DNA from 3 places in the Streptomyces sp. NPDC058291 genome. Region 2 is predicted to be linked to each of the others. Evidence: riboswitches for the same ligand, from Rfam matches in the RefSeq annotation. Region 2 holds a riboswitch; each other region holds the start of a gene.
The links. A riboswitch is a leader RNA that binds a small molecule or an ion and turns the genes downstream of it on or off. The one in region 2 is predicted to bind thiamine pyrophosphate.

Region 1 (10,227 bases), on a different contig from region 2:
GCGCACCCGCGGCAGGCGCCTTCGGAGCCGCCACGGCCGCCGCGTCGGTTCCCGGACGATCGGCGGAGACCACGAGAGCGGCCAGAAGTGTCGTCACCGGCACCGAGGCCACCAGGCCGATCGACCCCACGAGCGTGCGCACGATCTCCTCCGCCACCAGCTCACTGTTGGCGACGGCGCCCACACTGCTCTGCGCGATCGAGAAGAGCAGCAACAGCGGCAGGGCGGCGCCGGCGTAGGCGAGGACGAGCGTGTTGACCACCGAGGCGATGTGGTCGCGGCCGATGCGGATGCCGGCCCGGTAGAGCCCGCGTCGGCCCATCGACGGATTGGCCTCGTGCAGTTCCCAGACCGCTGACGTCTGCGTGACCGTCACGTCGTCGAGGACCCCGAGCGAGCCGATGATGACGCCGGCGAGCAGCAGGCCGCTCATGTCGATGGACGGATACAGGCCATGGATCAGGCCGGTGTTGTCGTCCGTGTTGCCGGTCAGGGACGCCCAGTCGATGAAGACCGAGCCGAGGACGCCGATGAGCAGCAGGGAGACGAGCGTGCCGAGTACCGCGACGGAGGTGCGGGCCGACAGACCGTGACACAGATAGAGCGCGATCAGCATGATGGCGCTCGCCCCCACCACGGCCACCACCAACGGGTTCGAGCCCTGCAGGATCGCCGGCAACACGAAGAAGTTCAGCACCAGGAAGCTGATGGCCAGCGCGACCAGCGCCATCACGCCCCGAAGCCGCCCGACGATCACGACGGCCACGGCGAAGACGATGGCCAGCACCGACATCGGGATGCGGCGGTTCACGTCGGTGACCGAGTACTGCAGCTCCCTCGGCGCCGAAGGCTCGTAGGCGACCACCACCTTCTCGCCCTGGTCCAACTGCCGGGTCTGGTCCGGCTGGATGATCTCGGCGAACGTACGGCCCTTGTCGTGGCCGGTGTCCACCCGGATCGTGGCCCTCTTGCAGATGCCGCTCGCCTGCTGCTGCGCCGAGGAGCCCTCGGCTGTGGAGGTGTCGCCGGTCGGAGTGTCGCCCGAGGCGTTCACCGAGGCGCAGCTCACGCTCACGACCTTGGTGACCGTGGCCTGTTGAGTCTGCCGATCGAAGCCGACCCCGGTGCGTTCGTGCGCCGGGGCGCCGCCGGGCCACAGCACCACGAGCCCGACCAGCACCGCGGCGCCGAACGGGATGAGGATGGCAGCGATGACCTTGCGCAGGTGCCGGGAGACGGGCGCGGCCGGGCCGTGACTGTGGCTGTGGCCGTGGGCATGCCCGTGGCCCTCTTCGTGCGCGGGCCTTTGCCCCTCGCCCTGACCGGGCCCGCGCCCGTCGCTGCGCTCCTGGGCATGCTGCTCCTCGCCGTGGCCGGGGTCATGTGCACCGCCGTAACCGGCCCCGTGCCCGCCCCCGGATCCCATGCCCTGACCGGTGCCGCCGCCGGTGCCGGTGCTGGGACCGGGACCGTATGCGTACCCATGACGGCTCTCGTGGCTGTCACCGCCACCATCGCCATGCCTGCCGCTGCCGTATCCGTACCCGTACCCGCGTTCGGGCTCAGGGCCGGGACCAGCAGGGGCAGGGGCGCGGTCGGGCCCGGAGGCCGGGCCCTGATGACCGGGGGCTCGACCGCGGGCCAGGCCGCCCAGTCCTCCCGCATACCCCGGCTCCTGCGCGGGACCGGGACCGTCGGCGGGGCCGTTTCCGGTACCCGACCGACGGCGCGGCTCGGGCGGAAGCGGGGGATGGGGTGTCGTGGTCACCGACCGATCATCGCAAGAACGAAGGGGGCCCTCTGTTCACCGCGCCCGAATTGACGCTAGCGTGGAGGCACTTTTGCACACGCGGGAGCTCGGAGCACCGGGCTGAGAGGGCGCTGACCTCCGTTTTCGCGATGTTTCACGTGGAACGTCTCACGGCGAGTGAGGTTTCACAGGAAACGTCGGCAGACGGTAGCCGCTGCGTCGACCGCCGAACCTGTTACCGGGTAATGCCGGCGTAGGGAGTAGGTCTCATGACCAAGAAGGACGCACGCACGCCTGCCTCCATGCAGGACGCGACCAGCGAGAACGCGGTCGACGTCGCCGATGCGGAGGCCAGGAAGTCCATCGGCTGGCACAAGGGGTACGTCGAGGGCACTCGCCCCGATCTGCGGGTGCCGGTCCGTCAGGTGCACCTCACCAACGGGAAGTCGGTCACGCTGTACGACACGTCCGGCCCGTACACCGATCCTCTCGTCGAGACCGACGTCCGCAGGGGGCTCTCGCCGCTGCGTGAGAGCTGGATCATCGGCCGCGGAGACACCGAGGAGTATGCCGGCCGTCCGGTCCGCCCCGAGGACGACGGCATCAAGCACACCGCGCCGCGCGGTGGTCTGCGCAACCTCGACGCAGTCTTTCCCGGCCGGCCGCGGCTCCCGCGCCGCAGCCGGGACGGCAAGGCGGTCACCCAGCTCGCCTATGCGCGCCAGGGGGAGATCACGCCCGAGATGGAGTTCGTGGCCATCCGGGAGAACGTCTCTCCCGAAGTGGTCCGCGAGGAGATCGCAACAGGCCGTGCGGTGCTGCCGGCCAACGTCAATCACCCGGAGATCGAGCCGATGATCATCGGCAAGCGGTTCCTGGTGAAGGTCAACGCCAACATCGGCAACTCGGCCGTGACCTCCTCCATCGAGGAGGAGGTCGAGAAGATGACCTGGGCGACCCGGTGGGGCGCCGACACGGTCATGGACCTGTCCACCGGACGCAACATCCACACCACTCGCGAGTGGGTGCTGCGCAACTCCCCCGTCCCCATCGGCACGGTGCCGCTGTACCAGGCGCTGGAGAAGGTCGACGGTCGCGCCGAAGAGCTGACCTGGGAGATCTACAAGGACACGGTCGTCGAGCAGGCCGAACAGGGCGTCGACTACATGACGGTCCACGCCGGAGTCCGTCTTGCGTACGTCCCGCTCACGGCCAACCGCAAGACCGGCATCGTCTCGCGCGGCGGCTCGATCATGGCGGCCTGGTGCCTGGCGCACCACAAGGAGTCCTTCCTGTACGAGAACTTCGAGGAACTCTGCGAGATTCTCGCCGCCTACGACGTCACCTACTCGCTCGGTGACGGCCTGCGTCCGGGGTCGATCGCGGACGCCAACGACGAGGCCCAGTTCGCTGAGTTGAGGACGCTCGGGGAACTCAACACGATCGCCAAGCGTTTTCACGTACAGACGATGATCGAAGGCCCGGGCCATGTCCCGATGCACAAGATCAAGGAGAACATCGACCTTCAGCAGGAGATCTGTGATGAAGCTCCGTTCTATACGCTCGGCCCGCTGACCACGGACGTCGCGCCGGCGTACGACCACATCACCTCCGGCATCGGCGCCGCGATGATCGCCTGGTGGGGCACGGCCATGCTCTGCTACGTCACGCCCAAGGAACACCTGGGCCTGCCCAACCGCGACGACGTCAAGACCGGCGTCATCACCTACAAGATCGCCGCCCACGCAGCCGACCTCGCCAAGGGCCACCCCGGTGCGCAGGAATGGGACGACGCGCTGTCCGACGCGCGGTTCGAGTTCCGCTGGGAGGACCAGTTCAACCTTGCTCTCGACCCGGACACAGCACGGGAGTTCCACGACGAGACGCTGCCGGCCGAGCCCGCGAAGACGGCGCACTTCTGCTCGATGTGCGGGCCGAAGTTCTGCTCGATGAAGATCAGCCAGAGCATCACGGAGCGGTTCGGCGCCGGGGCCACAGAGGGCGCCTCGGCCGACGAGATCGCCGAGGGGATGCTGGCGAAATCGAAGGAGTTCGCCGCGAACGGGAACCGGGTGTACCTGCCGCTGGCCGACTGACCGGACGGTCCTGATCGATCCTCGTCGATCCTCGTCGGTGCCGTCGGTGCTGTCGGTTCGGGCGCATCCCCGAACCGGCAGTGCTGGGGGAGCTGACGGGGGAACCGAACGAAGCACCTACCGAGGGGGCCGATGGACGGATCAACGGGTACAGGTGACGTGCTTGTTCGTTCATTGAAGTCGGACGTCGACTCGGCAGACTTGCCTCCATGACAGCGCGATCCATGAGCAAGAGTGCCAATCTGCCGGTCGACTCACCGGATGTCCGGGTCGAACTCAGCTGGGCCGAGGGCGTCGGCGGGCCGGACATCGACGTCTCGGCGTTGCTGTTGACCGACGACGGGCGGGTCCGCAACGACGGGGACTTCGTCTTCTACAACCAGCCGCTGCATGCGTCCGGCGCCGTGCGGCACGTCGGCAAGCGTCGTGCCGCCGGCGTCATCACCGATGCCGTCGACGTCGATCTCCGCTCGCTGGAGGGGGCGATCACCCGGGTGGTGCTGTGCGCGTCCGCCGACGGCGGCACCTTCGGGCAGGTGACCGGTTTGATGCTGCGGCTGTTCGGTACGGGCGGTGGGTATGAGATGGCTCGCTTCGACATGCAGGCCGGCACGGAGACGGCGTTCATCGGGGGTGAGTTGTACCAGCGCGAAGGCCGGTGGAAGTTCCGCGCGGTCGGACAGGGGTACGCCTCCGGACTGGCGGGACTGGCCATCGACTTCGGGATCACGGTCGACGAGGAACCGGACGCGACGACCGTTCCGCCTGTGTCGCCCGTTCAGCCCGGGTCGCCGACACCCGCCCGTGCGGACGTGCCGCTGCCCAGCCGCCCGCAATCGCCCCCGGCCGTCCGTCCGGCGCCGCCTTCGGTCGTCCGCCCGGAGTCGACCGCGGCGGGTCCGTTTTCAGAGCCTCGTCTGACGAAGGGCGAGGAGCGGCTTCCCGTCGACATGCGCAAGCGGCTGTCGTTGCGGAAGGAGCAGGTCGCCGTCAGCCTCAGCAAGCGCGGGGCGACCGGCATCAGCGCGCGCATCCTGCTGGTCCTCGACGCCTCCGGGTCCATGTCGTTCCTGTACTCCAAGGGCGTGGTGGCGGACGTCGTGGAGCGGATGGCTGCGGTGGCGGCCCAGCTCGACGACGACGGTGAGATGCAGGCCTGGACGTTCGCCAGTGAGGCCGCGCGTCTGCCCGACCTGCGCCTGGGTGAACTCCCCGAGTGGCTGCGGCTGCATGTGCGGGTGGGTGAGATGAGTCTCTTCCGTCGGTCCAAGAAGCCCCGCAAGGGGCTGGAGCCCGGGCAGGTCGACATGCGCACGGTCGGCATCCAGAACGAGGAGCAGAAGGCGATCGCCCAGGTCAGAGCCTATGTGCGAGAGAATCCGGCGAGCGCTCCGACCTTGGTGCTGTTCTTCTCCGACGGCGGGGTCTACCGCGACGCGGCGATCGAGCGGGAGCTGAGGGCTGCGGTCGAGGAGCCGATCTTCTGGCAGTTCGTGGGGCTCGGGCGATCCGACTACGGGGTGCTGGAGCGGTTCGATACGCTGCCCGGGCGGCGCGTCGACAACGTGGGATTCTTCGCGGTGGACGACATCAGCACTGTCCCCGACCAGGAGCTCTATGACCGGCTCTTGTCCGAGTTCCCCGACTGGATCAAGGCGGCGACGCGGGCCGGCATCCTCTGATGAGACGCCGGGCCGCACGGAAGCCCGCAGGGAGGGGCCCCGGGCCGGTGCGGGCGGAGCCGATGTGCCCAGGCCGACAGGTTCAGGACCGGAAGCAGCGCGGGCCCCTGGCCGACAGGTTCAGGACCGGTGCAGCGCGGGCCCCGTCCGGCCCGAGCCGACCCGGCGCAATACGGGCCGGCCCAATTCAGCCCCATCCGGCCCGACGCGGCGCGGTACGGCCCGCCCTCCTCCGGCCTGTGTCGCAGTGGTGCCTATTCCGGGTGGTGTTCCGGGCCGCCGAAATCGGGGCTCGAGTAGTCGGGGCTGCTGAAGCTCGGACGAGGACCGGTGGAGCGGCCGTCGTCGGGGCTGCTGAAGCCCGGGCGGCCGTAACCGATCTTCGGGAGGCGACCGGTGGGAGCCGGTGGGTTGGGTTCGGTGTCCAGGGCGGTCGCCGTGCCGGGATCCGCGAGAGCCTCCCGGAGGAACGGCAGGATGCCGCGTTCGAGCAGGGCTTCGCGCCAGGCTTCCTTGGCCCGGCTGACCTCCTCGTTCAGCTCGCCGTACGGCCCGGCCTCCAGAGAGGGCCGGTTGCGCAGGGCGGTGAGCAGCAGAGCGACGGTGGCGACGAGGATCGCGGCGGCGGCGACCGCACCGAACGCCCAGCCGGCCGCGACCATGGTCCGGGCGAACCCCTGTTCGGGGGCGAGTGCCCTGAGGACGTACCCGACCAGAAGGAAGATCACCGCCGCGGTTCCGGCGAGTACGGGGGTGAGGACGGCGGCGACGGCGCCCGCCCCGGCGGCCTCGGCCGCATCACCCATGGTCGTGGTCAGGTCCATCGTGGCCGCGCCCGGCTCGACGGGAGCGGACTCGGGCGTGGCCGTCGCGGTCGACGGCGCGGGGTGGCGCAGTTCCTCGCGGACTTTCACGTAGTGCTGGTACTCGGCCGCCGCGGCCACCGCTATGAGCGCGGAGGCGTTGAGCGCCATGGTGCGCAGTTGCTCGGAGTTGAGCCGCTGTCCCACAGCGACGAGGTCCGGGTGGTGTGGGGCGGAGCGCAGCGCCTCTTCGAGGATCCGCTCGTACTCTTGGCGGTCCTCGCTGTGCAGGTGCTGCGGAACGCTGTTCATGTGCATCCCCCGATGCTCCGTAGGGCTTGGGGCTCGCATGCCAACGAGCCGTCGGGCAGAAACGGAGGGGAGCCTGCTACGGATAAGCCGATGGTAGAGCGGCGACGGCATGGGGTGACAGGGGGTTTGCCGAAATTGGCCCCCGGCCTCGGGTGTCGCGAGTGATCCCGGAACGAGGCGCGTCGGTCGTCGAGAAGACCCTGGGAAAACCCTGAAGCCACCGAGAAGGGCTCCCGAGATAGCTCCCGAGGAGGCCCCGCGAAGGTCCGAGAAAGACCCCGAGGGGCCGCCGGCGAGCCTTGCCGGAACGCTCAGACGTCCAGGGGAAGTTGCTGGACCAGCAGTTTGCCGGCCATCGTCACGCCCCCGTCCATCGCGATGGCCAGTCCGTCCGCATAGACGTGCGGGCCCGAGACGTGGGGGCCGCCGCTGTCCTCGTCCTCCTCGGAGCCGACCTCGCCGAGCAGATAGGGAATCGGGCTGTGCCCGTGAACGATGCGGGTGCCGCCGTACGTATCGAGCAGGGAGCGGACGGCGGCGGCGCCCCCTTCGTCGCGGAACGAGAAGCGCTTGGTGAACTTGCGGAACAGGTCCCACACCTCGTCCGCGTCGTTGCGCGTGATCGTTTCGCGGACGGTGTCGTTGACGGCCTCGATCGAGTCGCCGTAGTCGAGGTAGGCGGTGGTGTCGGAGTGGACGAGCAGATGACCGTCGACCTCCTCGACGGCGTCGAGCCGGGCCATCCACTGAAGGTGGTGATCCTGGAGACGGTCCATGTCGTACTTCTGGCCGCCGTTGAGCAGCCAGGCCGCCTGGAAGGTGGCGGTGCCGGCGCCGGAGTTGACGGGCGTGTCGCCGAAGCGCTTGGCCCCGAGCAGCAGCAGTTCGTGGTTGCCCATGAGGGCTTTGCAGTATCCGCCGGCGGCGGCGGCCTCGGCGGACAGCCGCATGACGAGGTCGATGACGCCGATGCCGTCCGGCCCGCGGTCGGTGAAGTCGCCGAGGAACCACAGCCGGGCGGTGCCCGCGCACCAGTTGCCGGCGTCGTCGATCAGGCCCTTCTCCTGCAGTGCGGCCACCAGTTCGTCGAGGTAACCGTGCACGTCGCCGACGACGAAGAGCGGGCCAGGGCCGGTCGCGGGCAGCGGAGCCTGCGCGGTCGCCGGGTCCACGGCCACCTGGAGGGTGTCGCCGCGGCGGTTGATGACGGGCAAATCGCGCTGGGTGGGCGTGTAGCCGTCGGGATGCTCCAGCGGCTCGTCGAGGGGCGGCGCCGCGTCGCCGGGCTGTGTGCCGTGGTCGTACGGACCGGTCTCGTTGACGTACGCGGGCACCCGGAAGTCGCGCAACGTCGCCGTCCGCTCCACCTCGGGTCCCTGACCGGCCCCCTGAGTCATCAGACCCCTCCACCATCGCGCCGCATCTGCACCCTTCGGGCTGCTTGGTCGCAGCGGCCCGCGGTGCCGTGCGCCCATCATAGGAATGCGGATCGTGCCGTGTGATGACCCAGGGGTGGTGAATCGGAGCAAGGCTCCAGTTCATCGCGGCTTTCGCCCCGATTGGACCGGGCTTCGGCAGTCGGAACTCACAGGGAACACACCGCGCCCCTGCCCGCGCCCCACCTCCACGACAGGCTCCGCCGGGACAAACGGTGCTCTGCGGCGGTCCCCCTTCCGGGGCCTGCGGGCCTGCGGGCTGTGGACCGCAGACGGTGGACGGCGGCCGCGAGCGGGAGCCGGGGGCGCCGATTCCCGGCCGGGAGGCGGAACGGAAATCGCCCATACGCGCCACTCGCCCACCTACGTTGACGAACGCCGCCGGTGACGAACGCCGCCGAACCCGGCCCCGGACGTGACCCCGAACCCGGACGTGAACCCGAACCCGAACCCGGACATCAGCCCGAACCCGAACCCGAACCCGGACATCAGCCCGAACCCGAACCCGACCCCGGACATGGGCCCGAACCCGAACCCGACCCCGGACGTGAGCCCGAACCCGAACCGAACCCGGACGCGAACCCGGACGTGAACCCGAGCGCGAACCCGAACCCGGCACCGTCCCACCCCCGTTGGAGAACTACGACGGGACGGCGGCGGGACGGCGGCAGCTGCTCGGCCTACTTCCCCTCCGGGCCCCTCGGCGGGCTGACCGTCGTCCGAGGGGGGCGTCGCTGGGACGAGGTCCGCACGATCAGCTCGGTCGGGACCACCTGCTCGACCGGCCCGTCCGCATCCACGCCCTCGATCGCGTCGATGAGGAGTTGGACGACCGCTGTTCCGATGCGGCGCGGCTTCAGCGAGAGGGTCGTCACGGGCGGCTCGGTGTTGGCGTACACCGTGGACTCGCTGCAGCAGACGATCAGCAGATCCTCCGGCACCCGCAGCCCGTAGCGGCGGGCGGCGGCCAGCAGGTCCGTGCCGTTGGGGTCGAACAGGCCGTAGACGGCGTCGGGGCGGTCGGGGCGGGCCAGCAGCCGGTCGGCTGCCACGGCGCCGGCGCAGGGGTCGTGGGCGGGGTAGGCCTCGTAGACGGGGTCCTGGCCCACCCGCTCGCACCACCGCAGATACGCGCTGGTCGACAGGTGCGTGTAGGTGTCGGTCGTCGTGCCGGTGAGGAGGCCGATGCGGCGGGCGCCGGCGTCGGCCAGGTGGTCGAGGATGTCGAGGACGGCGGTCTCGTGATCGTTGTCCACCCAGGCGGTGACCGGGAGCGTGCCGGCCGGGCGGCCGTCGGAGACGACCGGTAAGCCCTGCCGGACCAGTTCGCTGACCACCGGGTCGTGGTCGGAGGGGTCGATGACGACCGTGCCGTCCAGGGCGACGTTCGACCACACGTCGTGCCGTGAGGTCGCCGGGAGGATGACGAGTGCGTAGCCGCGGGCGAGCGCGGCCGAGGTCGCGGCGCGCGCCATCTCCGCGAAGTACGCGAACTCGGTGAAGGTGAAAGGTTCATCCCCGTACGTGGTCACGGTCAGGCCGATGAGGCCCGACTTGCCGGTACGAAGGGTTCGGGCGGCCGCGGAGGGGCGGTAGCCCAGTCGGTCGGCGACCTCGCGGACATGGCGTCGGGTGGCGTCTGGGAGCCTGCCCTTGCCGTTGAGGGCGTCGGAGACGGTCGTGATGGAGACTCCGGCGGCGGCGGCCACGTCCCTGATGCCCGCCCGGCCCGGTCGGCTGCCTCGGCGTGAGGTTTCCGCGCGGCTCACCTGGTGCTTCCCTGCTGCTGTCATGGCGAGCCGATAGTAGGGCTCATCAGGTGGGGTAGGGCGGACGCATATGCACGCGTTGACAGGCACGTTTCTGCAAGGCTTGTGGGGGCCAATTGCCTTGGAAACAAAGCCAATTGATCGTTTCTGTGCCAGTACGTGACGTGTCGGCACGGATGAGCCTGCCAAGGCACCGATGTTTCGAAGAGGTCTCAACTCACCTGCACGAGGGATGCGCGCCACGGAGTGAGCCACCGGCGCGTAGATATATGTGCAGCGCGCCCCCCGACGAGTACGCCTTCGTGCCCTTCGTCCTCAGAAGTCGTAGAGGTCCCCCGGGCCTCCTTGCGTCGTCCACCCGGCGGTCGCTGCGCGGTTC
Region 2 (10,227 bases):
GTCGCCCTTCTCGCGCATGACCTTGATGCCGCGCCTGAGGCGGTCGATCGCCTCCACCTCGACCTGCCGGTCGGCCTCGAACATCTCCCTGACGGTCTGCCCGACCCGTACATGGAACAGCCGCTGGTAGTTCGGCAGCCCGTCGAGGAAGAGGATCCGATCGGTGAGCACCTCGGCGTGCTTCATCTCGTCGAACGACTCGTGCCGCGTGTACTTCGCGAGCTTCGTCCAGCCGAAGTTCTCCTGCATCTTGGCGTGGAGGAAGTACTGGTTGATGGCGGTGAGCTCGGCGGTGAGCTGCTCGTTGAGGAACTCGATGACCTCGGGGTCGCCCTGCATCGCTAAGGCTCCTTCCACGTCGGGACTGCGGGGAGGTTGCCGCCGCATGATTTCACCGGTGTGGAAGATCGTCCAGTAAGTGCGTACTTAGTAAGTTCTCCAGACTTGGCACTGCTTGTCCGATTCGGGATAGGCCCGGTCATGGCTGGTCATGTGCAACGTCCCGGGTCTGTCAGGATGGAGTCATGGGTCAGCCGGTGGAGCGCGAATCTGGAGAAGAAGCGGTGTCCGAGCTCCCGCCGGGGCAGCGACTGCAGCGCGGCTGGCCCGTCACCCACTACGGTCCGGTGCCCAAGTTCCGGCCCGAACGCTGGGATTTCCGGGTCTTCGGCGCGACCGCCGACGGCGAGAAGCACTCCTGGAACCACGAGGAGTTCACCGCCCTCCCGTACGCGTCCGTCATGGCCGACCTGCACTGCGTGACGAAGTTCAGCATGCTCGGCGCCGAGTGGGGCGGGATCCCGGCCCGCACCGTCCTCGACATCGCGCCGCCCGCCCCGAACGTCACCCATGTCATGGTGTGGGCCGAGTACGGCTTCAGCTCGAACCTGCGCCTGACGGACTTCGTCGCCGAGCGCACGATCTTCGCCACCCACAAGGACGGCGAGCTGCTCACGGCGGAACACGGCTTCCCGCTCCGGCTCGTCGTCCCGCACCTCTACGCCTGGAAGGGCCCCAAATGGGTCCGGGGCGTCGAGTACATGACCGCCGACCGGCGCGGCTTCTGGGAGGAGCGCGGCTACCACAACGTCGGCGACCCCTGGAAGCAACAGCGGTACTCCTACCAGGAGGAGCCGGGGGACGGCCCCGAGCTGTGAACCGGCCGGCGCCTCAGCCGTCCCGCAGCTTCTTCAGTCGCTCCACGTCCGCCGCATGGCCCTCCTTGCCGCCGGGCGTCTCGATGATCAGCGGGACGCCCGCGGTCGCCGGGTGGGTCATCAGCGCCCGGAACGGGTCCTCGCCGATGTGACCGGAGCCGATGCTCTCGTGCCGGTCCTTGTGGGCCCCGACCACGTCCTTGCTGTCGTTGGCGTGGATCAGCTTCAGCCGGCCCTCGCCCGCCGTGTCCACCAGCAGGTCGAGCGTCTGATGCATGCCGGAAGGGCCGGTCAGGTCGTGCCCGGCGGCGAAGACGTGGCAGGTGTCGAGGCAGACGCCCAGCTTGGGGTGGGCGTCCAGCGCCTCGAAGTAGGGCCCGAAGTCCCAGGTCCGGGAGCAGAGCGAGGAGCCCTGGCCGGCGGTGGACTCCAGCAGCAGGAACGGGTCGTCGTCGTGGGTGAGCTCGTCCAGCAGCGGAAGCAGCTGTTCGCGCACCTGCTTCAGCGCCACCGACCGGTCGCGTCCGCCGGTCGCGCTGCCGGTGTGCACGACCACGCCCAGGGCCCCGATCGCCCGCCCGCGGCGCAGCGAGTGCCGCATCGACTCCACCGACCTCTCCACGGTCGCCTCGGTGTGCGAGCCGAAGTTGATGAGGTACGGCGCGTGCACGTACGCCGGGACCGACTCCGCCGCGCACCGCTCCCGGAAGGCCTCGTCCTGACGGGGGTTCCCGGCGGGCGTGGCCCAGCCGCGCGGATTGGCGACGAACACCTGGACCGTCTCGGCCTTCAGGTCGCGGGCGTACGACATGCCCACGTCGTGCAGGCCGCCGGCCACGGGGACATGACTGCCGACGGGGTTGCGGGAGGGGAAGGGGAGAGGGGCTGCGGAACTCACCCGTTCAGGGTGTCATGTCCGCCGGCCCCGCCCGTCACCGGATGGTGATCGTGATCGTCGACCCCTTGGGCGCGGTGTCGCCGGCCTTCACGGACTGCTTCTTCACCGTGTCGCCGAACAGGCCGAGCAGTCCCCGGTCCTCCTTGACCTCGAACCCGGACTGCTTCAGGAGAGACTTGGCGTCGTCGACGCTCGCGCCCACCACGTCCGGGACCTCGACCATCTCCGGGCCCTTGGACAGCGTCAGCGTCACGGTGTCGCCGGAGGCGAGCCGGCTCTCCCCCTTGGGCGTCTGCGCCGCGACCTGCCCCTTGTCGAACTCGGAGGTGACCTGCCGCGCGGCGATCTTCACCTTCAGGCCGGCCTCCTCCAGCTCCGCCCGGGCGTCGGCCGGGTCGTCGCCCGTGACGTCGGGGACGTCGATCGGGCTGCCCTTGCTCACGACGAGCGAGACCGCGGTGTCCGCACGGCGCTGCGTGCCCGCCTCGGGGTCGGTGCCGATCACCGCGCCCTGGGCGACGTCGTCGTCGAACTCCTCGGTGACCAGGCCCGGTTCCAGGCCGTGCTTCTTGAGCGACGCCTCGGCCTTCTTCAGCGGCGAACCCGCCACGTCCGGCACCTTCACCATCTCGGGGCCGTCGGAGAGGGTGAGGGTCACCGCGTCGTGCTTGCGGATCCGGGCGCCCGGCTCGGGGTCGGTGTCCAGGACCGTGCCGCGTTCGACGGTGTCGCTGTGGCGGTGCTCGACCCGGCCCACCTTCAGCCCGGCCGCCTCCAGCCGCTGCCTGGCCTGGGCCTCCTTCTGCGTCAGCACCGCCGGGACCTTGGTGAACTGGCCGGAGTTGATGTACCAGACGCCCGCCCCCACACCGAGCACCAGCAGCACGACGGTGACGAGCGCGAGCATGCTGCGCCGGGGCCGCAGGGAGCGGCGCCGGGGCGGCAGCGGCGGCGGGCTCTGGAACCGGGAGGTGCGCTGGACCTCGGCCCCGCCCTCGTCGTCCCCGTCCACGGGCAGCGGCCGGGGCACGGTGAGCGAGCGCGGGATCACGCTGGTGCGGTCGTCGGTGATGTCGTGCCCGGCGGATACGGCCAGCGGGGGCAGCGCGTCCAGCTGCTCCTCGCTGAGCGCGGCGCGCGCCTTGCGCGCCTCGCCCAGCAGCGCGACGGCGTCGGGGGACCGGGCGTCGGGCGTGCGGGCGGTGGCGGCGACGACCAGCTCGTCCAGTACGAGCGGCAGGCCCGGGACGGCGGCCGAGGGCGGCGGAACGTCCTCGTGGAGGTGCTTGTAGAGCACGATCGCGGGGGAGTCGCCGTCGTGCGGCTTCTCGCCGGTGAGCATCTCGTAGAGCACGACCCCGCACGCGTAGACGTCGACCCGCGGATCGGCCGCGCCGGGCCGATCGATCTGTTCGGGGGCGAGATAGGCGACGGTGCCGAGCACCGCGCCGGTGGTGCTGGTGACGGTGTCCACGGAGCGCACGAGCCCGAAGTCGGCGACCTTGACCCGTCCGTCGTCCCCTATCAGCACGTTCTCGGGCTTCATGTCCCGGTGCACGAACCCGGCCCGGTGGGCGGCGCCCAGCGCCGCGAGCACGGGCTCCAGGATGTCGAGCGCGGCCCTGGGCTGCAGCGCCCCGCGCTCGCGCAGCACGTCGCGCAGCGTGCAGCCGGCGATGTACTCCATGGCGAGGTAGACGTACGACCCGTCCGTACCCTGATCGAACACCTGGACGACATTCGGGTGGGCGAGCCGGGCGACGGACTTCGCCTCCCGGATGAACCGCTCGACGAACGCCCCGTCGGCGGCGAGCCCCGGATGCATCACCTTGAGCGCGAGCACGCGGTCGAGGCGGGTGTCCACGGCCCGGTAGACCGTGGCCATCCCGCCGACCGCGATCCGCGCCTCGACGCGATACCGGCCGTCGAGCACCTGCCCGACCAGAGGGTCCTGAAGGGTCGTGTCCACGCAGGTGAGTGTACGAGCCGCCGCTGACACCTCGCCGGTCCCGCCGGGATCGCAGCCCTACTGCAGCCGACCTGTGACGCGAGTCGCAGGACGCGGACGTCACCGCAAGGGGGTCAGAACGCGGGGCGCTCCGGGTCGAGCGCCGCCAGGCCCTCGGCGGGGGACGACGCCTGCGCGAACCAGCGGCGCGGGATGCGGCCCGCCAGCCGGGCCAGCCGTCCCGCCTCGACGCCGGCCCGCATGGCGCACGCCATCCGTTCGGGATCGCGCGCCCGCGTGACCGCCGACGCCAGCATCACACCCGCGCACCCCAGCTCCATCGCCAGCGCCACGTCCGACGCGGTGCCGGCGCCCGCGTCCAGGATCACCGGCACGCGCGCGTGCTCCACGATGAGCTGGAAGTTGTGCGGGTTGCGGATGCCCAGGCCGGAACCGATCGGGGACCCCAGCGGCATGACCGCGGCGCACCCGACGTCCTCCAGCTTGCGCGCCAGCACGGGATCGTCGTTGGTGTAGGGCAGCACCGTGAACCCGTCGTCCACCAGCGTCTCCGCCGCGTCCAGCAGCTCGACCGGATCCGGCAGCAGCGTCCGCTCGTCGGCGATGACCTCCAGCTTCACCAGGTCCGTTCCGAGCGCCTCCCTGGCCAGCCGCGCCGTCAGCACGGCCTCGCCGGCGGTGAAGCACCCGGCCGTGTTCGGCAGCACCCGGATGCCCAGCCGTTCCAGCACCGACAGCACCGAGCCGTGCACCGAGGGGTCCACCCTGCGCATCGCGACCGTCGTCAGCTCGGTCCCGGACGCGACCAGCGCCCGTTCGAGCACCTCCAGGCTGGGCGCGCCCCCCGTGCCCATGATCAGCCGGGACGAGAAGGCCGTCCCCCCGAGGACGAAGGCGTCGTCGGCCATGGCTCAGCCTCCCTGCACGGCGGTGAGGACTTCCACCCGGTCGCCGTCGGCCAGTGACGTGGACGGCCACTGCGCGCGCGGGACGACGGTCTCGTTGAGCGCGGCGGCCACCCCGCAGGGCGCCGGCGTCAGGGACCGGACGACGCTGTCCAGAGCGGTGCCGGGAGCGAACTCCCGAAGCTCGCCGTTGACGGACACGTTCAGCGGGGTGCTCATGCGGGCTGCTCCGAGAGTGCGGCGACGCCGAAGCGCCGGGGCGTGAAGGGGCGGGCCTCGTCCGGGAGTTGCCCGGTGGCCAGGACATGCGCCATGACGTCGCCGGTCACCGGCGTCAGCAGCACGCCGTTGCGGTGGTGCCCGGTGGCCAGCACCAGCCCGGACAGTCCGGTCGGCCCGAGCAGCGGCGCGTTGTCCGGGGAGGCGGGACGCAGCCCCGCGCGCGTCTCGGTGAGCGGCAGCTCGGTGATCCCCGGGACCAGCTCGTGGGCGTCGCGCAGCAGCTCGTAGACGCCCCCGGCCGTCACCGTCGTGTCCCAGCCCAGCTCCTCGCTGGTCGCGCCCACCACCAGCTCGCCGTTCTCCCGCGGCACGAGATAGACCTGGCTGCCGCGCACCACGGCCCGCACGGTCCGGCTCAGGAACGGCGCGTAGGACCGCGGCACGGTCAGCCGCAGCACCTGCCCCTTCACCGGCCGCACGGGCGGCACGACGTCCTGCGGCACCCCCGCGAGCCGCCCGCTCAGGCTGCCCCCGGCGAGCACCACCTGCCCCGCCGCCAGGGTCGCGCCGTCGCGGGTGATCACCCCCGTGGCCCGCTCGCCCGCCACCGACAGCCGCTCCGCCCAGACCCGGCGGAAGACCACGCCGGCCCGCTCGCACGCGCTCACCAGGGCCCCGGCCAGCCGCCGCGGGTCGACCTGGTGATCGCCGTCCACCCGCAGCCCGCCGCGCACCCCCGGCGCCAGCATCGGCTCCAGACGCCGACACTCCCGCCCCGACAGCCACTCCGAATCCAGCCCCGACCGCCGTTGCAGCGCGTGCAGTTCGCGCAGATGGGCCCGGTCGTCGGCGTCCAGCGCGACCGCGAGCGTGCCGCACCGCCGGTAACCGAGGTCCTGCCCGGTCAGCTCCGTGAGCTCGGCCGCGAAATCCGGATAGCGCCGGGCCGAGGCCAGATTGAGGCCGAGCAGCGTCTGCTCGCCGTGGTGCAGTTCGGTGACGGCGGCCAGCATCCCGGCGGCCACCTGGGCGGCCCCGCCGCCCGGCTCGGGGTCCACCACCGCCGTGGTCAGACCGCGTTGCGCGGCCCGCCAGGCCGTGACCAGCCCGATGATCCCGCCCCCGATCACGAGGACGTCTGACGTACGCGGAGACGACATGGGCGTCCAGCCCCTCCCTTCGCCGGCATGACCCGGATCAGGTTCGTACGGTCGGAGGCCGCCAGCCTCCCTCTCAGCCCGGTGCGTCCGGGCTCCCGCGAGTGCTCTACGGTGGCCACCCTAGCCCGCCGCCGCACGCCGCAGTAAGGGAGCCTTCGCGCATGGCCCGTTCACTGGACGGCCTCGTCCTCGCCCCCGTCGCCGACCAGGCGCCCGGGCAGGTCGGCGCCCGCACCCGCTTCGCGTACCACGAACGGGACGGCGCGGTCTGGGCCGACTACGCGGGCGGCGACGTCGTACGGGGGCATCTGGTGGGTACCCGGGAAGGAGACCGGCTCGACTTCCGGTACGTCCAGCTCACGTCCGACGGGACGACGTCCTCGGGGCACTGCGTGTCCACGGTCGTCGACCTGCCCGACGGCCGGGTGCGCCTCGACGAGAGCTGGGAGTGGGAGTCGCGGCCCGGCAGGGGCACGAGCGTCGTCGAACAGATCGCGGACGGTGTGGAGCAGGTCACGGAGCACGACGGCTGACTGACTGATCGTCAGCTGTCTAAGGTGATCAGGTGAGCGAGCAGAGGCAGGAAGAAGGCAGGCCGGGCGGGCGCCGCGTGGTGGTCGTCGGCGCGGGCATGGCCGGGGTGCAGACCGCGGTCGCCCTGCGCGAACAGGGCTTCGACGGCCGGGTGACGGTGATCGGCGCCGAACCCCATCAGCCCTACGACCGGCCGCCGCTGTCCAAGGCCGTGCTGCTGGGCAAGGCCGAGGGATCCGCCCTGGACGTCGACTTCGACAGCCTCGGCATCGAGCTGGAACTCGGCCGCGAGGTGCTCGGGCTGCGCCCGGCCGACCACGAGCTGGACACCGCGCGCGGACCCGTCCCCTACGACGTCCTCGTCCTCGCCACCGGCGCCGAGCCGATCCGACTGCCGGGCGCGGACGGCGTGCCCGGTGTGCACCTGCTGCGCACCCTGGACGACGCCCGACGCCTGCGGCCCGTGCTGGCCGGCCGGCACGACGTCGTGGTCGTCGGCGCCGGCTGGATCGGCGCGGAGTTCGCGACGGCCGCCCGCGAGGCCGGGTGCGAGGTCACCGTCGTCGAGGCCGCCGACCGGCCGCTGGCCGGCGCCCTGCCCCCCGAGGTCGCCGCCCCGATGGCCGCCTGGTACGCCGACGCGGGCGTCGGCCTGCGCACCCGCGCGCGGGTGGAGCGCGTCGAGTCCGGCGCGGTCGTCCTCGACGACGGCTCGATCCTGCCCGCCGACGCGGTCGTGGTCGGCATCGGCGCCCGCCCCGCGACCGCCTGGCTGGCCGGCTCGGGCGTCGAGCTCGGCGCGCACCGCGAGATCGTGGCCGACGCCGGCCTGCGCGCCTCCGTTCCGGACGTGTACGCGGTCGGCGACTGCGCCTCCTTCCCGTCCGGCCGGTACGGCGAGCGGCTGCTCGTCCATCACTGGGACAACGCGCTCCAGGGACCGCGCACGGTGGCGGCCAACATCGTCGGCGCGGCCACCGACGAACCCGCCGCCGTCTACGACCCCGTCCCGTACTTCTGGTCCGAGCAGTTCGGCCGCTTCGTCCAGTACGCCGGCCACCACGCGGACGCCGACGGGACCGTGTGGCGCGGCGATCCGTCCGGCCCGGCGTGGACGGTCTGCTGGCTGCGCGAGGACCGTCTGATCGCCCTGCTGGCGGTGGGACGCCCGCGCGACCTCGCCCAGGGCAGACGGCTGATCGAGTCGGGCGCGCCCATGAACCCGCGGCTGCTCGCGGACCCGGCGAGGCCGCTGAAGGCCGCCACCGCGTGAGCCGGGCAGGCCCGGTCGGACCGGCCCGGCTTCCGACTGTCAGTCGCAGATGGCAGGCTTGTTCCCGTGACCGAGATTGACGCAAAGACCGATGCTCTCGTCCCCGCCTGGCTCACCGTGCCCGACATCGCGGAGATGCTCGAAGTCGACGTGATCCGCGTCCGACAGCTGATCAAGGACGGCCAGCTCATCGCCGTGCGCCGTGGCGAGAACCGCGCGCTGCACATCCCCGCCGCCTTCATCGACGGCGACAAGGTGGTCAAGGGCCTGGCCGGGACCCTGACCCTGCTGCGGGACGACGGCTTCACGGACGAGGAGATGCTGGAATGGCTCTTCACCCCCGACCCCTCCCTGCCCGGCACGCCGGCGCAGGCCCTGAGTGAGAACCGCGGCACGGAGGTGAAGCGCCGCGCCCAGGCGCTCGCCGTCTGACCTGCTGATCTCGCATCGACATCCGGCGTACGGGGGCGCAGTCGGCCCCCGTACGCCGCCACCCTGGGGGGAATTCGCATGCCCGACACCGCCCACACACGCCTGTCCGCCGCCCGGCTGTACCTGTGCACGGACGCCCGCACCCGTCAGGGCGACCTCCCGGAGTTCCTCGACGCCGTCCTCGCGGGCGGCGTCGACATCGTCCAGCTGCGGGACAAGGGCATGGAGGCGGCCGAGGAACTGGAGCACCTGCGGGTGTTCGCGGACGCCTGCGCGCGGCACGGCAAGCTGCTCGCGGTCAACGACCGCGCGGACGTGGCCCACGCCGCCGGCGCCGACGTCCTCCACCTCGGCCAGGGCGATCTGCCCGTCCCCGCAGCCCGCGCGATCCTCGGCGACGGCGTCCTCGTCGGCCGCTCCACGCACTCGGCGGCGGAGGCGGAAGCCGCCGCCGTCCAGGAAGGCGTGGACTACTTCTGCACCGGCCCCTGCTGGCCCACCCCCACCAAGCCCGGCCGCCACGCGCCCGGCCTCGACCTGGTGCGGCACACGGCGTCACTCGGCGCCGACCGTCCCTGGTTCGCCATCGGCGGCATCGACCTCGGCAACCTCGACGAGGTGCTGGCGGCCGGCGCCCGCCGCGTCGTCGTGGTGCGGGCGATCACGCAGGCGGACGATCCGGGCGCCGCGGCGGCTGAGTTCGCCAAGCGGCTGAGCGAGGCGTAGCCCGGTCGCTGTCGGGGCGCCGTTCGCTCGCCGACCGCTCCCCGGCCGGTCGCGCCCCGCCTCCGGGCCGCCGTCTGGGTCCGGTCTTCCGGTCCGCCGGTCGTGCCGTCCTCGTACGATTGTCCAAGGGGTGGACAACAACTCGACAATCCGGGCAAATATCCCGCATCCGGTTGGGGGACCGCCCACCCCTGGCTAACCTGCCGGTATGGCCCTAGGAACCGCATCCACCAGGACGGACCGTGCCCGCACCGTGCGCGACATCCTGGCGACCGGCAAGACGACGTACTCGTTCGAGTTCTACGCGCCGAAGACGCCGAAGGGTGAGCGGAGCCTGTGGGACGCCCTGCGCAGGGTCGAGGCGGTCGCCCCCGACTTCGTCTCCGTGACGTACGGCGCCGGCGGCTCCACCCGGGCCACCACGGTCAAGGAGACCCAGCAGATCGTCGTCGACACCACCCTCACGCCGGTCGCGCACCTGACCGCCGTGGACCACTCCGTCGCCGAGCTGCGCAACATCATCGGCCAGTACGCCGACGCCGGCATCCGCAACATGCTGGCCGTGCGCGGCGACCCGCCCGGCGACCCGATGGGCCCCTGGGTGCCGCACCCGCAGGGCCTGACGTACGCCGCCGAGCTGGTCCGGCTCATCAAGGAGTCCGGCGACTTCTGCGTGGGCGTCGCCGCCTTCCCCGAGATGCACCCGCGCTCCGACGCCTGGGACACGGACGTGTCGCACTTCGTCGACAAGTGCCGGGCCGGGGCCGACTATGCCATCACGCAGATGTTCTTCGAGCCCGAGTCGTACCTGCGGCTGCGCGACCGGGTCGCGGCGGCCGGCTGTGTGACTCCGGTCATCCCGGAGATCCTTCCGGTGACGAGCGTGAAGATGCTCGAACGCCTGCCCAAGCTCAGCAACGCCCGCTTCCCGGCCGCCCTGAAAGAGCGGAT
Region 3 (10,227 bases), on a different contig from region 2:
TCCCCCAGGACCTCCCTCGGGACGTCCCGGCCCCCGACCCCACAGCCCTCCCCTGGGGCACGGCCCTGCTGGCCGTCGGTCTGGCCGTGGAGGCGTACGCCGACCGCGGTCCCGACGTGGGCGGGCTCCCCCTGCCCGGGGGCCTGCCCACCGGCCCGGCCGCCGTCCTGCTCGGGTGGACGCTCACCGCCGTGGGCCTCGCGCTCGCCGGCCCCGGCCTCGCCCATCTGTGCGGCCGCCTGCTGCAGTCGGCCCGCCCGGGTGCCCTGCGCCTCCTCGCAGGGCGCGGACTGATGCAGGAGGCCGCCCGCATCGGCCGTCCGTTGGGCGTGGTCTGCGCGGTGGCCTCCGGCGCGTACACGATGGCCAGGCTGTACGACCCGGCCGACCCCTCCTTCGGACCCCTCACCACCCTCGGCGCCCTGGTGGTGGCCGGCTGCACCCTGGCCACCCTGCTGACCGCGGCCGTGGAGGCCAGGCAGTCCCGCGCCGACACCACGGCCGCCCTGCTGCGCCTGGGCGCCCCCGCCAAGACGCTGCGCGGCGCCGCCGCCCTGCGCACCGCCGCCCTGCTGGCGCTCTTCGTCCCGCTCACCCTGGTCGTGGCCGAACTGGCCGCCCTCCCGCTGCTGCGCTGACCCGCTTGCCGCACCTCGCACTCCAACACTTCGGCGCCGCAGCACTCCGGCACCACCGCCCTCCGGCACCACCGCGCTCCGGCACCGAAGCACTCCGGCAGAAGACCGGCGCAGAAGAGATCTCCCGGGGCCGATGAGTTTCGCGCGGACCCCCGGTCTACCCACCGACAACGCACACAGCGGCAGCGATCCTCCGGGAGAGACCAGATGAGCACCTCGGGCCACCAGCAGATGATCTTCGTGAACCTGCCCGTGAACGACCTCGACGCCTCGAAGAAGTTCTTCACGGAGCTCGGCTACTCGATCAACCCGCAGTTCAGCGACGACAACGCGGCCTCCGTGGTGATCAGCGACACGATCGTCGCGATGCTGCTCACCAAGCCGTTCTACTCGACCTTCACCAAGAAGCAGATCGCGGACTCCGCGACCACCAGCGAGGTGCTGATCGCGCTCAGCGCCGAGAGCCGCGAGAAGGTCGACGAGCTGGTCGACCGGGCGCTCGCACTGGGCGGTTCGCCCAGCGGCGAGACCCAGGACCACGGCTTCATGTACGGCCGCTCCTTCGACGACCTCGACGGGCACACCTGGGAGATCGTCTGGATGGACCCGTCGGCCGTCCAGGGCTGACCGGCGCCGACGCCGAACCGGGGCCGAGCCGAGACGGAGACCGGCGACGGCCCCGATCGCCGGCCCACCGGTGCCTAGCATGGGCGGGTGCATCCGACGACACCCGCCCAGCCCTTCGACGGTTCCCCCCACGACCGTGAGATCGAGTCCCTCGCCGAGTTCGACGAGGTGGTCGCCGCTCACGGCACGCTCTCCCACTTCCGCGTCCAGTCCGTCGACCTGACGAACCGTACGGACGCCCTGCTCTCCCTCGACACCTCGGGCGCCGTCTTCCTCGGCTGCCCGATGGATCCCGAGGCGGCCGCCCGCGCGCGTGCCCGCGGCGCCCTGGTCTTCCCGCCCGTCCCGGGCCTGTCCTTCGACCCCTACCGCGGCTACGTCTACTCCCCTGACGAACTGTTCGCCTCCCTCGACGAGGGGTACGAGGCGACCCCCGACGCTCTGACGTACGCGTGGTTCCAGCGCACCAGGTCCGACGGCGACATCTTCGGCTCGATGCTCCGCTCGATCCACGACGACGCCGTCTCGGACGCCCTCGACGAACTGCTCGTCGGCGCGCGGGTGGTGGGCGTGATGGGCGGTCACGCGATGGCGCGCGGCACCGAGGAGTACGCGGGTGCGGCCCGGCTGGGCCGTGAACTGGCGCGCGGCGGACTCACGGTGGCGACGGGCGGCGGACCCGGCGCCATGGAGGCGGCCAACCTCGGCGCCTACGCGGCCCCCTTCGAGGCCGGGATGCTCACCGAGGCCCTGCGGATCCTCGCCAAGGCGCCGAAGTTCACCCCGTCGGTCACCGACTGGGCGCGGGCCGCGTTCGAGGTCCGCGCGAACTGGCCCGGCGGCGGCCCCTCGGTCGCCGTCCCCACCTGGTTCTACGGCCACGAGCCGCCCAACCCGTTCGCCGCGCACATCGCCAAGTACTTCTCCAACGCCACCCGCGAGGACGGCCTGTTGGCCCGCTGCACGGCGGGCGTGGTGTTCCTGCCGGGCGCCGCCGGGACCGTCCAGGAGATCTTCGACAACGCGACGCCCAACTACTACGAGTCGCGAGGCGAGCCGACGCCGATGGTGCTCGTGAACCGCGCGCACTGGACGGAACGCCTCCCGGCCTGGCCGCTGCTGCGCTCGCTGGCCCGGGAGCGGTCGATGGAGTCCCGTATCGCCCTGGTTGACCGGATCGAGGAGGCGCCGGAGGCGCTGAAACGTCTCGCTGGTTAATAAGCTCGTAAAGCCAACCACTCAGAGGGGTCGCCGCATTGACACTTCTTATGAAACGCTTATAGACCTGTGAGCCTGCTGGGGATGGTGACGCACTCGGCTCACCCGGGGGCGCCATCTCCCCCTCCACCCCCCGCAGTTGCGCTTCCCGTAAAGGACAAACGTGTCCCTTTCCCGCCGTACCGCCGCCCGTTCGGTGCGCCTGCTCGGAGTCACCGCCGCCTCCGCGGCCCTCGCGCTCAGCGCCGCCGGCACCGCGCTGGCCTGCGACATCACCGAGTTCTCCGCCGCTGCCGCCTGTGACGGCACGAAGGGCGTCATCACCGTCACCGACAAGGACGCCACCCGCGTCCCGGCCGTCATCACCGTCTTCCTCGAGAACAACGGCGCCGACCTCCGGCAGGTCGGCACGGAACAGACGGTCACCGGCTCGAAGAAGGGCGTCACCGTCTCCTTCGCCGAGGACTGGGAGCCGAACGCCGTTTACCGGGTCCACGTCCTGGCCGTCAAGGGCAAGAAGACGTTCGTCGACGCGGACATCGCCCCGAACGTGACCACCCCGTCCGAGGCCTGCAAGGCCGAGGACACGACGACCCCGACCACCACCCCGTCCTCGACGCCGTCCTCGACCCCGTCCTCGACCCCGTCGCAGACCGCTGCGCCGGCCGAGACGGCCACCCCGTCGGCGCCCCCGTCCGACTCGGCGAGCGGCAGCGCCGCGGCCCCGGTCCCGGCCCCCGCGAGCAACGCCCCGTCGCCCGCGGCCCAGGAGTCCAACCTCGCCGAGACCGGCGCCAACTCCAACACCGGTCTGATCGTCGGCATCGCGGCCGCCCTGGTCGCCGTCGGCGGCGGCGCGGTGTTCTTCGGGATGCGCCGCCGCGGATCCAGCCAGCGCTGACCCGCACGGCCGACCGACGCCCAGCGAGCACGCGGACGGCCTCGGGCCAGGCCCTCAGCCGAACTCCGTCTTCGCCAGCCAGGACTCCAGCACCTCGCGCTCGCCGAGGACCTCCAGCCCGGGGCTGTCCAGCGGCAGCCGGCCGTAGAAGGCGAGCAGCACGGACGTGAGCGGGCCGCGCAGGGTGACCGCCGTCTCCTCATGGCCGGGGCGCCGGACGACGCCCTGCTCGGTGAGCTCGATCACCCGTCCCCACGCCTCGCCCGGGGGAACCGTCACCCCGCCTCGTCCGGCGTCCGGCTCGGCCGGCGCGTCCGTGGCGTGCAGCTGGATGGTGCGGTCGGCGGCCGGCAGGTCCCCGGCCGCCGGCTGCGGCTCGTTGCGCTGCACCCACCGCACGAGCTCCAGCCACTCGTCCACGGCGTCGGCGGCCACGTCGGGCGCCACCGCGTAGGGCAGTCCGGCGGCGAGCGCGGCGTCGGCGCGGTGCACGGTGATCTCATGAGTCATCCGGCGCGCCCAGAAGCCGCTGTCGAACACGCCGGCCCAGCCCCAGACCTTCGTGTCCGGGCCGGCCTCGCGCAGCGCGCCGACGACCAGTTCGGCGCTCTGCGCGAGCCAGGCGTCGAGCGCGGCCGGGTCGCCCTCGGCGTCCGGTCCGCCGAGCAACGCGATCCGCTCGTCCGGGATGTTCTCCTGCGCCCGTGTCCGCACGAGCGCGTCGACCCAGCGCAGGGCGCCGCCCAGATGCCGCACGAGCTGTTCCAGCGACCAGTCGGGACAGGTGGGCACGGTCGCCGCCAGGTCCGCCCCAGAGGTCACCACGGTCCTCAACTCGCCCACCTGGTGGGCGATTTCGTCGCAATACCGCTCATGCGTGAGAACAGTCATGCGCAAGACCCTAGGGCCCCGGCTCAGTCCAGCACCACGATGTCGGCCGGATCGAAGGACACCCCCACCGCGCTTCCGACCTCCGGCGCGTCGCGCAGCGCGCACGCCGCCTCCAGCCTCGGCGCGCCCTCCGGCTGGAGGTGCAGGGCGACATGCGTGCCCCGGAAGGTGCGGCCGGCGACCGTGCAGCGCAGACCGTCCTCCGCGTCCCCCAGGCGCACGCCGGCCGGCCGGACGAGCAGGGTGCGCGCCCCCTGACCGGACCCGGCCGGCACCGGGGCCTTGCCCCACGGCGTGACCGCCACCTCCCCCGTGACCGTGGCCGCCACCACGTTGTCGAAGCCGAGGAAGCGGGCCACGAAGGCGTCCGCCGGCCGCTGCCACACCTCCAGCGGCGTACCGGACTGGGCGATCCGGCCGTCCCGCATCACCACGACCCGGTCGGCCAGCGCGAACGCCTCGCCCTGGTCATGGGTCACGGCCAGCACGGTCGTCCCCAACCGGCCGAACAGCTCCCGCAGTTCGACGACCAGCCGCTCGCGCAGCGACCGGTCGAGCTGGCCGAGCGGCTCGTCGAGCATCAGCAGCCGGGGGCGCGGCGCGAGGGCCCTGGCCAGCGCCACCCGCTGCTGCTCACCGCCGGAGAGGGAGGCCACGGCCCGCCCGGCCGCGCCCGGCAGCCCGACGAGGTCGAGCAGCTCCCTCACCCGCTCGCCCTGCCGCTGCCCGACCATGCCGTGCATCCGCAGCCCGAAGGCCACGTTGCCGCCGACGTCGCGCTGCGGGAACAGCTGGTGGTCCTGGAACATCAGCCCGAGCTCCCGCCGGTGCGCGGGCACCCCCGCCTGATCGCGCCCGTCGAGCCGGACCCGCCCGGAGTCCAGGGGCTGCAGACCGGCCACGGCCCGCAGCAGCGTCGACTTGCCGCTCCCGCTGGGCCCGAGCACGCACACCACCTCGTGCTCGGCGACCGCGAGATCGACCGCGTCCAGCACGGCCCGCCCGCCGAACCGCACGGTGGCCCGCTCCAGTTCGAGCAGCTGCATCAGAACTCCCCCGTCCCGTCGGTCCTCAGCCGCTCCAGCACCAGCAGGGCCACCGCGCACACCACCATCAGAATCGTCGAAAGCGCCATCGCCTGGCCGTAGTTGAGCTCCCCGGCCCGCCCCAGCAGCCGCGCCACGGCCACCGGCAGCGTCGGGTTGTCGGGCCTCGCGATGAACACCGTCGCCCCGAACTCCCCCAGCGACACCGCGAAGGCGAACCCGGCCGCGACCAGCAGCGCCCGCCGCACCATCGGCAGGTCGACCTCGCGCCACACCCGCCAGGGCGACGCACCGAGCACGGCCGCCGCCTCCCGCAGCCGATGGTCCACCGCCCGCAGCACCGGCAGCATGGTCCGCACGACGAAGGGGACGCCGACCAGAGCCTGCGCCAGCGGCACCAGGATCCAGGTGCCGCGCAGGTCCAGCGGCGGCTCGTCGAGCGCGATGAGGAACCCGAAGCCCACGGTCACCGCGGAGACGCCCAGCGGCAGCATCAGCAGCGCGTCGAAGCCGCGGACCAGCCGTCCGGCGTCCCTGCGGGTGAGCGCGGCCGCGGCGAGCCCGCCGACAGCCACGGCGATCGCGGTCGCGGCGACGGCGTACTCCAGCGAGTTGCCGATCGCGTCGATCGGCGGGACCAGGAACACGTTGCCGTCGTCGCCGGTCAACGCGCGGTAGTAGGCGAGGCCGGGCGCGTCCAGCGAGCGCTGCACGAGCACCGCGAGCGGCAGGACCAGCAGGACGGCGATGCTCGCGAGCACCCCGGCCAGCAGCGCCCACTGCGCGGTCCCGCGCGGCCGACGCGCCGTGCCCGCCGCGTCCACCAGCCGCAGCGCGGTCTCCCGCCGCCGCACCGCCCAGGCGTGCACGGCGAGGATCGCGCCGACGGCCGCGAACTGGACGATCGTGAGGACGGCCGCCGTGGACAGGTCGAAGATCTCGGAGGTCTGCCGGTAGATCTCCACTTCGAGGGTGGAGAAGGTCGGGCCGCCCAGGATCTGCACCACGCCGAAGGAGGTGAAGGTGAACAGGAAGACCATCAGCGCGGCCGCGGCGACGGCCGGCCCAAGCGCCGGCAGGGTCACCGTGCGCCAGGCCCGCAGCCGGGACGCGCCCAGCATCCGCGCCGCCTCCTCCTGCCGCGGGTCGAGCTGCGCCCACAGCCCGCCCACCGTGCGCACGACGACCGCGTAGTTGAAGAAGACGTGCGCGAGCAGGATCGCCCACACGGTGGTGTCGAGGCGGACGCCCCACAGCTCGTCGAGCAGCCCGCCGCGCCCGACGAGTGCGAGGAACGCGGTGCCGACGACCACCGTGGGCAGCACGAACGGCACGGTGACGACGGCGCGCAGCACCTGCTTGCCCGGGAAGTCCAGGCGCGCGAACACGTAGGCGCCCGGCAGCGCCACCAGCAGCGTGAGCGCGGTGGAGGCGAGCGCCTGCCAGGCGGTGAACCACAGCACGTGGCGGACGTCGGACTGCCCGAGCACGTCCCACAGCCGCCCGAAGCGCCACGAGCCGTCGACGTGGAGCCCCCGGGCGACGATGGCCGCGACCGGGTAGGCGAAGAAGACCGCGAAGAACGCGACGGGCAAGGCCAGGAGACCGAGCCGCGCCGCGCTCCCCGCGCGGGCCCCGCGCCCGGTCACTTCAGTACGAGCGAGGTCCATGACTTGACCCAGTCGTCACGGTTGTCGGCGATCTTCGCCGGGTCCATGGTCTCGGGGTGCGCGGCGGCGGGCCCGTACGCGGTGAACTCGGCGGGGACGGCCGCCCCCTTCACCACCGGATACACGAACATGTTGAGGGGCATGTCCTGCTGGAACCTCTTGCTGATCAGGAAGTCGATCAGCGCCTTGCCGCCCTCGCTGTCGGCCGCGTTGTCCAGCAGCCCCGCGAACTCGATCTGCCGGAAGCAGGTGCCGGAAGCGACGCCGGTCGGCGCGGTGGCCGGCTTCGGGTCGCCGTAGATCACCTCGGCGGGCGGCGAGGAGGCGTAGGACACCACGAGCGGCCGGTCGGCCTTCGCCTTCCTGCCCCCGGCGGAACCGGAGAACTCCTCGTTGTAGGCCTGCTCCCAGCCGTCGACCACCTTCACGCCGTTGGCCTTGAGCTTCTTCCAGTAGCCCTCCCAGCCCCCGTCGCCGTACTGCGCGGCCGTGCCGAGCAGGAAGCCGAGCCCGGGCGAGGAGGTGGAGGCGTTCTCGGTGACGAGGAGGTCCTTGTAGGCGGGCTTCACCAGGTCGTCGAAGGAGGCGGGCGGGGCCAGCTCGTGCTCGGCGAAGTACGCCTTGTCGTAGTTGACGCAGATGTCGCCGAAGTCGACGGGCGTGACCCGGTGCTTCCCCGCGTCCACCTGGTACTGGCTGCCGACCTGCGCCAGTCCCTTGGCCTCGTACGGCTGGAACAGCCCGTTGTCGAGGGCGCGGGAGAGGAGGGTGTTGTCGACGCCGAAGAAGACGTCGCCCTGCGGGTTGTCCTTGGTGAGGATCGCCTTGTTGACGGCCTGCCCGGCGTCGCCGTCCTTGAGCACCTTCACCTTGTACCCGGACTGCTTCTCGAAGTCGGCGAGCACGCCCTTGGACACGGCCCAGGAGTCATGGCTGACGAGGGTGACGGTCCGGGAGCCCGCGGAGCCCGCCGTCTCCTTCCCGTCCGACGACCCGCACGCGGACAAAGCGACCAGGCCGAGTCCGACGGCCACGGCCACGAAGGTCTTGTTCTGCACTGGTTTTCCTCCTGGGTTGACCAGGAAGAGACGCGGCCCCGCCCGGGTCCGCACGGAACGCCGGGCAGGGCGCAACAGCTCGAGTGATGACCGAACTTCCTACCCAGAATGACCTGGGCGAGGTTCAGAGGGTCTGCGGGCCTGGGTGCCGCACTCTCAGCGCTGTGGCGCTCCCCTGTCGGAATATGAAGATGTGTACGGTCCTCAGACTACCGCTCGGTGGCCGCGAGCTGACCGCACGCCCCGTCGATCTCCTGGCCACGGGTGTCCCGCACGGTCACGGGCACCCCGTGCGCGGCGATCGCCTCGACGAAGGCCTTCTCGTCCTCCGGCCGGGACGCCGTCCACTTCGAGCCCGGCGTCGGGTTCAGCGGGATGAGGTTGACGTGCACGGGCTTGCCGCGCAGCAGCCGGCCGAGCCGGTCGCCACGCCACGCCTGGTCGTTGATGTCCCGGATCAGCGCGTACTCGATGGACAGCCGACGACCCGACCGCTCGGTGTACTCGAACCCGGCGTCCAGCACCTCGCGCACCTTCCACCGCGTGTTCACGGGGACGAGGGTGTCGCGCAGCTCGTCGTCGGGAGCGTGCAGGGAGATCGCGAGCCGGCACTTGAAGCCCTCGTCGGAGAACCGGCGGATGGCCGGCACCAGCCCGACCGTCGACACGGTGATCCCGCGCTGCGACAGCCCGAGCCCGTCCGGCGCCGGATCGGTCAGCGCGCGGATGGCGCCGACGACGCGGTTGTAGTTGGCGAGCGGCTCGCCCATCCCCATGAAGACGATGTTGGACAGCCGCGCGGGCCCGCCGGGCACCTCGCCGTCGCGCAGCGCCCGCATCCCGTCGACGATCTGGTGCACGATCTCGGCGGTGGACAGATTCCGGTCGAGCCCCGCCTGTCCGGTGGCGCAGAACGGGCAGTTCATCCCGCATCCCGCCTGCGAGCTGATGCACATGGTCACCCGGTCCGGGTACCGCATCAGCACGGACTCCACGAGCGTGCCGTCGAACAGCCGCCACAGGGTCTTACGGGTGGTCCCCTGGTCCGTCGACAGATGCCGGACGACCGACATCAGATCCGGCAGCAGCGCCTCACGCAGCTTCTCGCGGGAGCCGGCCGGGATGTCGGTCCACTCCGCCGGGTCGTGCGCGTACCGGGCGAAGTAGTGCTGCGAGAGCTGCTTGGCACGAAAGGGCTTCTCCCCGATCTCCGCCACGACCTCCTTCCGCTCGGCGGGCGAGAGGTCGGCGAGATGCCGCGGCGGCTTCTTGGCTCCGCGGGGGGCGACGAAAGTGAGTTCTCCGGGTGCAGGCATAACACGTCCAGTGTGGCAGATCATCGCCGGGGCCCCAGGCCGGGAGCGGGGTGGGGGTGGTCACCCCGTCGGTGCCGTCTGGGGCGCCGGCCGGCATCGCACGGCCCAGGGGCGGCCCGGGGCGCGTGGGGTCGTTGCGCTGCTCGGGGCCGGCTTGCCACCGTGGTCGCCCGCGGCTCCCCGCACGCTCGGGAACGGATGAGGCACGGGCGCCATCGGCGGGTCCTCAGAGCTGATCGCGCCACCACGGGACGTCGGGCGAAGGGGCACGGACGACTCGGGCTCGTCCGAGGATCTTGGCGTCGAGATCCTGGACCAGCGCGCGTAGCTCTCGTGCCGACTTCCTGGGCAAGGCACGCATGATCGCTTCAAGGTGATCGCGGGAGTGGCCCGGATCACAACCGCACTCGGGGATGCCACACCTGGTGGAAGTGGAGGGATCAGCCAACCTCTTGAGCGGGCCGTGTGCCAAGGCGGCCCAGTGCCGAAAGGCTCTGGCTGTGTCGCCTGGCCAGAAACGCCTGATTTCCAGCCTGCGGATGTGGGCCGCGCATGCCCCGGACAGCCTGTCGATCGGCGGACACGGGCGGCGGGGGCACGGGCGGGAGACGCGCACGGGGAGGTCGTCCCGCACGGCAGACGGGCGCCTACGCGGCATTGCCCTTTCGATTGTCGGTCATGGTGGGAAGGTACCGCCGACGGCGCGGACGATCCAGAGCCTGCACATGATCACGCGGTCGGCGTCGCACTCAGGCCATGGCCGGTCGGGCGCACCAGACGGCCGGGGCCGCGTCCGGGGCCGACCGGGCCGCGTCCGGGGCTCACCGGGCCGCGTCCGGGGCTCACCGGGATCTTCTCGTCG

Region 1: linked by a shared signal. The riboswitch ahead of thiC (phosphomethylpyrimidine synthase ThiC) and the one ahead of thiO (glycine oxidase ThiO) in region 2 are both predicted to bind thiamine pyrophosphate.
Region 3: linked by a shared signal. The riboswitch ahead of ACFVYK_RS20915 (thiamine ABC transporter substrate binding subunit) and the one ahead of thiO (glycine oxidase ThiO) in region 2 are both predicted to bind thiamine pyrophosphate.

Annotation. Positions count from the first base shown of each region.
Region 1 covers NZ_JBHVYK010000062.1:10,203-20,429, forward strand. Annotated here, with positions in the region: gene ACFVYK_RS26875 (YibE/F family protein) at 1-1,426, opposite strand, end outside; TPP riboswitch at 1,840-2,027, shown strand; gene thiC (phosphomethylpyrimidine synthase ThiC) at 2,020-3,846, shown strand; gene ACFVYK_RS26885 (VWA domain-containing protein) at 4,056-5,528, shown strand; gene ACFVYK_RS26890 (hypothetical protein) at 5,783-6,649, opposite strand; gene ACFVYK_RS26895 (metallophosphoesterase) at 6,955-8,040, opposite strand; gene ACFVYK_RS26900 (LacI family DNA-binding transcriptional regulator) at 8,760-9,872, opposite strand.
Region 2 covers NZ_JBHVYK010000065.1:34,452-44,678, reverse strand. Annotated here, with positions in the region: gene bfr (bacterioferritin) at 1-339, opposite strand, end outside; gene ACFVYK_RS27595 (sulfite oxidase-like oxidoreductase) at 525-1,157, shown strand; gene ACFVYK_RS27590 (deoxyribonuclease IV) at 1,171-2,055, opposite strand; gene pknB (Stk1 family PASTA domain-containing Ser/Thr kinase) at 2,090-4,024, opposite strand; gene ACFVYK_RS27580 (thiazole synthase) at 4,138-4,932, opposite strand; gene thiS (sulfur carrier protein ThiS) at 4,936-5,136, opposite strand; gene thiO (glycine oxidase ThiO) at 5,145-6,311, opposite strand; TPP riboswitch at 6,309-6,420, opposite strand; gene ACFVYK_RS27565 (hypothetical protein) at 6,473-6,844, shown strand; gene ACFVYK_RS27560 (NAD(P)/FAD-dependent oxidoreductase) at 6,877-8,118, shown strand; gene ACFVYK_RS27555 (Rv2175c family DNA-binding protein) at 8,185-8,550, shown strand; gene thiE (thiamine phosphate synthase) at 8,629-9,276, shown strand; gene metF (methylenetetrahydrofolate reductase [NAD(P)H]) at 9,485-10,227, shown strand, end outside.
Region 3 covers NZ_JBHVYK010000040.1:5,671-15,897, forward strand. Annotated here, with positions in the region: gene ACFVYK_RS20880 (hypothetical protein) at 1-638, shown strand, start outside; gene ACFVYK_RS20885 (VOC family protein) at 846-1,265, shown strand; gene ACFVYK_RS20890 (LOG family protein) at 1,353-2,483, shown strand; gene ACFVYK_RS20895 (LAETG motif-containing sortase-dependent surface protein) at 2,647-3,384, shown strand; gene ACFVYK_RS20900 (maleylpyruvate isomerase N-terminal domain-containing protein) at 3,439-4,275, opposite strand; gene ACFVYK_RS20905 (ABC transporter ATP-binding protein) at 4,299-5,321, opposite strand; gene ACFVYK_RS20910 (ABC transporter permease) at 5,321-6,991, opposite strand; gene ACFVYK_RS20915 (thiamine ABC transporter substrate binding subunit) at 6,967-8,049, opposite strand; TPP riboswitch at 8,128-8,236, opposite strand; gene rlmN (23S rRNA (adenine(2503)-C(2))-methyltransferase RlmN) at 8,259-9,365, opposite strand.